DNA from 2 places in the Mycolicibacterium thermoresistibile genome. Region 2 is predicted to be linked to the other one. Evidence: riboswitches for the same ligand, from Rfam matches in the RefSeq annotation. Region 2 holds a riboswitch; the other holds the start of a gene.

Region 1 (4,129 bases), 360 kb from region 2:
GACTTCCTCGACGACCACACCGGGAAACGCCGTCAGGCCTCCCCCGGTGCGGTCGGCTGAGGCTCGCCGACGCGCCGGTCAGTTGGCGGCGGCGGCCAGCACCTCGTTGAAGGTCTTGCTCGGGCGCATCACCGCGGCGGTCTTCTCCGGATCGGGGTAGTAGTAGCCGCCGATGTCGACCGGCTTGCCCTGGACCTCGTTGAGTTCGTTGACGATGGTGTCCTCGTTCTCCTCGAGCGCCCGGGCCAGCGCGGCGAACCGCTCGGCCAGTTCGGCGTCGTCGTCCTGTTCGGCCAGCGCCTGCGCCCAGTACATGGCGAGGTAGAACTGGCTGCCCCGGTTGTCCAGCTCACCGGTCTTACGCGACGGGCTCTTGTTGTTGTCCAACAGTTTTCCGATGGCGGTGTCGAGAGTCTTGCCGAGCAGGTCGGCCCGTTTGTTGCCGGTCTTGCGCGCCACATCCTCGAAACATGCGCCCAGGGCGAGGAATTCACCGAGCGAGTCCCAGCGCAGGTGGTTCTCCTCGAGCAGCTGGTGCACATGCTTGGGCGCCGAGCCACCGGCGCCGGTCTCGTACAGACCGCCGCCCTTCATCAGCGGGACGATCGACAGCATCTTGGCGCTGGTGCCCAGCTCCAGGATCGGGAACAGGTCGGTGAGGTAGTCGCGCAGGATGTTTCCGGTCGCGGCGATGGTGTCCTTCCCGCGGATCACCCGTTCCAGCGTGTACCGCATGGCCCACACCTGCGGCAGGATGTGGATCTTCAGGCCCTCGGTGTCGTGGTCCTTCAGGTACTTCTTGACCTTCTTGCGTAGCTCCACCTCGTGCGGACGCTCGATGTCCAGCCAGAACACCACCGGCATACCGGAGGCGCGGGCCCGGGTGACGGCCAGCTTGACCCAGTCCTGGATCGGGGCGTCCTTGACGATCGGCATCCGCCAGATGTCGCCCTCTTCGACGTTCTGCGACATCAACACCTCGCCGGTGTCGATGTCGACGATGTCGGCGACGCCGTCCTCGGGGATCTCGAAAGTCTTGTCGTGGCTGCCGTATTCCTCGGCCTTCTGCGCCATCAGCCCGACGTTCGGCACCGTGCCCATCGTGGTCGGGTCGAACTGCCCGTGGGTCTTACAGAAGTTGATCATCTCCTGGTAGATCCGGGAGAAGGTCGACTCCGGGTTCACCGCCTTGGTGTCCTTGAGCTTGCCGTCCGCGCCGTACATCTTGCCGCCGGCCCGGATCATCGCGGGCATCGAGGCGTCCACGATGACGTCGGACGGCGAGTGGAAGTTGGTGATGCCGCGGGCCGAGTCGACCATCGCCAGCTCGGGGCGGGTCTCGTGGCAGCGGTGGATGTCGTCGATGATCTCCTCCCGCTGCGAGGCCGGCAGCGTGGAGATCTTCTCGTACAGATCGGACATCCCGTTGTTGACGTTGACGCCGAGTTCGTCGAACAGCTTCTGGTGCTTGGCGAACGCGTCCTTGTAGAACACCTTGACCGCGTGGCCGAACACGATCGGGTGGCTGACCTTCATCATGGTCGCCTTGACGTGCAGCGAGAACATCACGCCGGTCTCGTAGGCGTCCTGCATCTGTTCCTCGTAGAACTCGCACAACGCCTTCTTGCTCATGAACATCGAGTCGATGATGTCGCCCTCGTCGAGCTTCACCTCGGGCTTGAGGACGAGCGTCTCACCGCGTTTGGTGTTCAGCACCATCTTCACCCGGCGCGCCCGGTCCAGCGTCATCGACTTCTCACCGGCGTAGAAGTCGCCCTTCTTCATGGTCGCCACGTGCGTGCGCGACGCCTGCGACCACTCGCCCATGCTGTGCGGGTTCTTCCTGGCGTACTCCTTGACCGCCTTGGGGGCGCGCCGGTCCGAGTTGCCCTCCCGCAGGACCGGGTTGACCGCACTGCCCAGCACCTTGGCGTAGCGATCCTTGATCTTCTGCTCTTCCTCGGTCTTCGGATCGCCGGGGTAGTCGGGCACGTTGAAGCCCTTGCCCTGAAGCTCCTTGATCGCGGCGAGCAACTGGGGCACCGAGGCGCTGATGTTCGGCAGTTTGATGATGTTGGTGTCCGGGTCCTGGGTGAGCCGGCCGAGCTCGCCGAGGTTGTCCGGTACTCGCTGTTCCTCGGTGAGGTAGTCGGGGAACTCGGCCAGGATCCGGGCGGCCACCGAGATGTCGCTGGTCTTGATGTCGATGCCGGCCGGCTTGGCGAACGACTCGATGATCGGCAGGAAGCTGTAGGTGGCGAGCAGCGGCGCCTCGTCGGTGAGTGTGTAGATGATGGTCGGCTTCTCGGCGCTCATATGTTGTCTCTCCCGGCGTCGGTATCGGTCCTATCGGCAATCTGCGCGCGGAACGCGCTGCGCTGCGTCGCTGGGCCAGACTACAAGGGGCGGCGGCACGGCGAAGCCCCAGCTTTGGCTACTGACCAGTAGCTTTTCTCCGGAGCTTTTGTCCGTGGCTTGCGTCCGGAGCTCCCGGCTGTGGCGCCGACCCCTTCTGGCCCGACTCCACCCCCATTCTCCACATCCCGAGGTTGACGCAGGTCACACGGGTGTCACGGCCCGCTGGCAGCCGGTCGCCGGGGTGCGATAGGCTTTTGGCAGGTCATGAGCGCCAGCGTCAAGCCCCGGCTCGCTGGCCGGCAACCCTCCAACCGCGGTGGGGTGCCCCGGGTGATGACCAGGTTGAGTAGCTGCAACGGGCTACACGGCAAGCGCGGGTCCGCAGGCTCGGACCCCCGAGAGAGTAGGGACGACTGATGCGGACATTCCCCCAGCCCATGTGTTGTCGCTGTTGATCCGGCTGCCGGTGATCCCGCCATGTCGGCGGTGACTCCACGCACCCCACAGCACCCCCGTGTGAATCCCGTACCCAGGAGAACGACTCGACGATGACCAACAGCGAACAGGACGACCCCACTGCCAAGTGGTCGTTCGAGACCAAGCAGGTCCACGCCGGCCAGACCCCGGATCCAGCGACCAACGCTCGGGCGCTGCCGATCTACCAGACCACCTCCTACACCTTCGACAGCACCGAGCACGCCGCCGCGCTGTTCGGGCTCAGCGAGCCGGGCAACATCTACACCCGGATCATGAACCCGACGCAGGACGTCGTCGAGAAGCGCATCGCCGCGCTCGAGGGCGGCGTCGCCGCGCTGTTCCTGGCGTCGGGGCAGGCCGCCGAGACCTTCGCGATCCTCAACCTCGCGAACGCCGGGGACCACATCGTCGCGAGCCCCCGGTTGTACGGCGGCACCTACAACCTGTTCCAGCACACCCTGCCCAAGCTCGGCATCGAGACGACGTTCGTCGAGAACCCCGACGACCTCGATTCCTGGCGGGCCGCGGTCCGGCCGAACACCAAGGCGTTCTTCGGTGAGTCGATCTCCAACCCGAAGATCGACATCCTCGACATCCCCAACGTCGCCGCGGTCGCGCATGAGGCAGGTGTGCCGCTGATCGTCGACAACACGATCGCGACGCCGTATCTGATCCAGCCGCTGAGCCACGGCGCCGACATCGTCGTGCACTCGGCCACCAAGTACCTCGGCGGGCACGGCGCCGCGATCGCCGGCGTGATCGTCGACGGCGGCACCTTCGACTGGACCAACGGCAAGTTCCCCGGCTTCACCGAACCCGATCCGAGCTACCACGGTGTGGTGTTCGCCGAGCTGGGACCGCCGGCGTTCGCGCTCAAGGCGCGGGTGCAGTTGCTGCGCGACCTCGGTTCGGCCGCGGCGCCGTTCAACGCGTTCCTGATCGCCCAGGGCCTGGAGACGCTGAGCCTGCGCGTGGAACGCCATGTGGAGAACGCCCAGAAGGTCGCCGAGTACCTCGAGGCGCACCCCGACGTGGTGTCGGTGAACTATGCGGGGCTGCCCAGCTCGCCGTGGTACGACCTCGGAAAGAAGCTGGCGCCCAAGGGCACCGGCGCGGTGCTGGCCTTCGAGCTGGCCGGCGGTGTGGAGGCGGGCAAGGCGTTCGTCAACGCGCTGACCCTGCACAGCCACGTCGCCAACATCGGCGACGTACGCTCGCTGGTGATCCACCCGGCGTCGACCACGCATGCGCAGTTGTCGCCCGAGGATCAGCTGGCCACCGGGGTCACGCCCGG
Region 2 (4,129 bases):
CGAGCGCACCGCAGGCGATGCGGCTGCCGGCGTCGCCGGTGGCCAGCGTCTCGGCGTCGGGGCCGGGTGCGCCGTTGACGGTGTACCGCGGCGGGATGTTGGCAAAGTTGTCCGGCCGTTCGTGCAGCATCAGCGCCGACCCCTGCGACCCCCGCAGATCCTCGATGGTCAGCGAGTCGGTCGTCGCGACCAGCCGCGCTGACCCGTCGGAACGGACCTCGAGAGGGGTCAGATCGCCGGTGCCGGGGTGAGGGGTGTCGCCGCGCATGTGCAGATGACCGCCGGCGGACAGGAAGTCACCGGGCTCGCCGCCGCCGGGTGCGACGGAGTTGGCTTCACACTTGCCGATCTCGTGGATGTGCAGGCCGTGGAAGCCGGGGGAGAGGATGCCGGACTCGGTGGTCTCGACGGTGATCGTGGCGTAGCCGTCGGTGAATTCGATGTCGGCGTCGGCGACCGTCCGACCGTCCGGTGTCTTCAGTTCGGTGCTGATCGTCTCGCCGCGGGGCGCGGGACTGGTCGTGGTGGGGGATGTGGTGTCCTCGGCGGACTGCCCGTCCTGCTGGCAGCCGGTCAGGAGGGCGAGTGCGACGGGAGCGGCCAGGGCGGCGGCGATTGCCGGTCTGGGTACCTGTTTGGGGTTCGTCATGGCGGTGAAGTACCCGGACCGCCTCGATTCAATCGATCGAGTCGGCGCGGCGGTGCGCTTGGATCGTCGCCTGCAGTTCCTGGAAGGCCGCGACCCGGGATCGCACCAGGTCGGTGGCTTCCGACGGCTCGCGCTGCGACGCCGCTCTGGTGCCGGTGAGCAGGGCGGTGATGCGGACGCGCAGCTGGTCGCGGCGGTGTTCGACGGCGTCCTGTTCGCGCTGTTGGGCAAGGGCCCGGTCGACGGCTTCGGCCTGGTTCGCGCAGTCGTGCAGCACCTGCAGCCGTTCGGCGACGGCGGCCTTGAGCTCGCCGATGCTGCGTTGGGCGTCGACGATCAGATCGGCGTCGACCGGCATGGGGTCGGGCAGTGCCGCCCATTCGTCGCAGGCCTTGCGCAGCTCGGTGATCCTGCGCTGGGCCGCGGCGATCATCTCGGTGTCGGCTCCGAAGTCCAGGTCGCCCAGCCACCCGTGTTGTGCGGCCTCGGTGTGCAGGATCCGGTCGATCAGCGTTTCGGCTTCGTCGAGCGCGGCCACGCCGTCGGGCCCGAACTCGTCGAGGCGCCGCCGGGCGGCGTCGCGCCGTTGTTCGAGCGTGGCGCGTTCGCGCTGCGGGCGGGTGCGGTCGCGGACCCGTACGACCAGGTAGGCGCCCACCCAGGCGCCGATGGGCAGCAGCGGCCAACCGTCGCCGACGGTGAACCCCAGCGTGATCGCGACGCCGAGGGCGAGCATCCCGAGTACCACCAGCGTCGTGGTCGCGGCGTCGGACAACCGCCGGTCGGTGGGGGCGTCGCGCGGTCCGCCCCGGGTGACCACGGCGACCGCGGTGACCAGGACCAGCAGGATGACTGCCAGCAGGACTGCCCGAATCATGTGACTGGGCGCTCTCTCCATCGACGTACCGGTTCGATACGTCGATGGTAGTCACGCGGAGGTGGGCGCGCTTCTCTCAAGCGGTTCGCAATCGGTGGTGCAAACCAGCAAATTTTGTCGCCCTCCTGATCTAGACTCAGGAGAGCTTCATGAGACACCGCCGCAAAGCTCCGACTGGGCGGTGCGCCAACCCCACGCTCGTGGGTGGCTCGGATGACGAAGCGACCGTCGCCAACCGGTGTCGGTAAGAGCGCCCCCGATGCGGGGTTTCGAGGTTCTGGGGAGTCGATGAGCGCACCTTGGCTGAAATTGTCTGCTGCGCAGCGTGATCGGGCTGTCGGCGTGCTTCTGGCGACCGCTGCCGGTGATGCGCTGGGCGCTGGATACGAGTTCGATCCGCCGATGGGGGATGACGAACCCGTCGGCATGATCGGCGGCGGGTTGGGACCGTTCGCGCCCGGTGAGTGGACGGACGACACCGCCATGGCGTTGGCCATCGCCGAAATCGCCGCCACTGGAGTTGATCTGCGCGATGACAGCGTCCAAGATCACATCGTCGAGCGCTGGTATGAGTGGGCGCGCACCGCCAAGGACGTCGGCAATCAGACCAGTGCGGTGCTGAGCGCGGTGGGGCGACGAGGCATCTCGGCACGTGCAGCGCGCGAGGAGTCCGCGGTATGGCACGAATCGGCGGGGCGGAGCGGCGGGAACGGCTCGCTGATGCGCACCGCGCCGGTGGCGTTGGCGCATCTCGATGACGAGGATGCGCTGGCCGACGCGGCGCGGGCGATCAGCGAGCTGACGCATTTCGACCCGGAAGCCGGCGACGCCTGTGTGATGTGGTGCCTGGCGATCCGTCATGCGGTGCTGACCGGCGGGTTCGACGTCCGGATCGGACTGGACCACATCGACGGCTCGCGGCGTGATCTGTGGGCGGCCCGCCTCGAGGAGGCGGAATCGTCGCGTCCGGAGGCGTTCGCCGGAAAGAACGGCTGGGTGGTCGCCGCGTTGCAGGGGGCGTGGTCGTCGATTGTCACCACCCCGATTCCGGTCGATGATCCGGCGGCGGGGCTGTTCCGGGCCGATCATCTGCGGTTGGCGCTGGAGGCGGCGGTTCGCGGTGGTGGGGACACCGATACGGTGGCGGCGATCGCCGGCGGGCTGCTCGGCGCGGTGCACGGGGCCTCGGCGGTACCGGCGCAGTGGCGGCTGCTGCTGACCGGATGGCCCGGGCTGAACACCCGCGGTCTAGTGCAGTTGGCGACCGATATCGTCAGCGGCGGGCAAGCGGAGTCGTTCGATCAGGCCTACGGCGCATACCCGGAATCAGCACTGGCGGTGCGCCATCCGCATGACGTCGACATCTGGATCGGTAATGCGGCCGCGCTGCACCGGCTCCCCGACGGAGTCGACGCGGTGGTGTCGTTGTGCCGGGTGGCCGATGAGCACATACCCGACGGCGCCACCCATCTCGATGTCCGGCTGATCGACCGCGTCGGCGACAACGCGAACCTGGACTTCGTGCTCCTCGACACCGTGCGGGCGGTCGAACAGCTGCGGGCGGAGAACCGGACGGTGTATCTGCACTGCGTGCACGCGTACAGTCGCACACCGACGATCGCCGCGCTCTACGGCGCCCGTCGGCAGGGTATCGGCATCGAGCGGGCGCTCGACGAGGTGTGCGCGGTGTTGTCCGGCGCGAATCCGAATCCCGAGTTCCGGGATGCGTTGCGGCGGTTGCATTCGGGCGATTAGCGACCGGGAAGCCCGCTGTTGACGGTGATGTCGGCGAGCGGCGTCGGACCTGGTGAGCATGAAGACAACCGCCTTGGGAACGAGCACTGGTGGAGGAACCGGTGGAAGCATTCGGTGGCCGGGCGCCCGACACCGACGACGAATGGCGAGACAGGGGGAGCGCGGATGATTGATGCCGCGGTGCGGGGCTGCCACATCATCGAGTGGCCACCGGACAGTGGGAAATACCTGCGGGCCAACGGCGATCCGGACAATCCGTGGTCGGAGAAGAACACCAGGCAACATCGGGAGGTCCTCGATCAGGTCACCGGTGCGGACCGCGGCCGGTTTCTGGACTGGTTCGCCACTCTGCCGCTGTGGCTGGATCTGGGCGATCTGCGGGTCATCCACGCCTGCTGGCACGAGCCGTCGATCTCGGTCGTACAACAGCGGTGCGGGACGAGCACGCCGTTCGGTGAGTTGTCCCACCTGGTCGACGCCATCACCGAGGGCGACCCGCTGCACCACGCGGTCGAGACCCTGTTGACGGGTCCGGAGAACCTCGTCGAACATGGGCAGCCCGAATACCGCGACAAATACGTATTCCGCGGGACAACGCGCGGGTGGGGTGGTGGAACAGTGGCGCGCAGACGTTGCGTGACATCGCAGAGATGGGGGGAACTTCACCACCGTCTGCGGGCAGCCGTATCCGGAGCTACCAGAACTGGAACTGGGCGGTGCCGAGAATTCCGCCAAGATGGCGGTGTCTACGTGACGGTGGGCGGATATGTGCTGACGCATCGCAGTACGGTCTGTGTCTTCGAGCAACCGCCCACACTGACATCACAGCCAGATGCCGAGCTGGCGGA

The links. Region 2 has a riboswitch for S-adenosylmethionine ahead of CKW28_RS03780 (ADP-ribosylglycohydrolase family protein). Riboswitches for the same ligand answer to the same signal wherever they lie in the genome.
Region 1: linked by a shared signal. The riboswitch ahead of CKW28_RS05435 (bifunctional o-acetylhomoserine/o-acetylserine sulfhydrylase) and the one ahead of CKW28_RS03780 (ADP-ribosylglycohydrolase family protein) in region 2 are both predicted to bind S-adenosylmethionine.

The regions. Positions count from the first base shown of each region.
Region 1 covers NZ_LT906483.1:1,180,309-1,184,437, reverse strand. The annotation lists gene CKW28_RS05445 (epoxide hydrolase EphH) at 1-60, shown strand, start outside; gene CKW28_RS05440 (NADP-dependent isocitrate dehydrogenase) at 79-2,316, opposite strand; SAM riboswitch class IV at 2,619-2,738, shown strand; gene CKW28_RS05435 (bifunctional o-acetylhomoserine/o-acetylserine sulfhydrylase) at 2,907-4,129, shown strand, end outside.
Region 2 covers NZ_LT906483.1:821,637-825,765, forward strand. The annotation lists gene sodC (superoxide dismutase[Cu-Zn]) at 1-649, opposite strand, end outside; gene CKW28_RS03775 (hypothetical protein) at 678-1,526, opposite strand; SAM riboswitch class IV at 1,672-1,783, shown strand; gene CKW28_RS03780 (ADP-ribosylglycohydrolase family protein) at 1,815-3,281, shown strand; gene CKW28_RS03785 (metallophosphoesterase family protein) at 3,447-4,129, shown strand, end outside.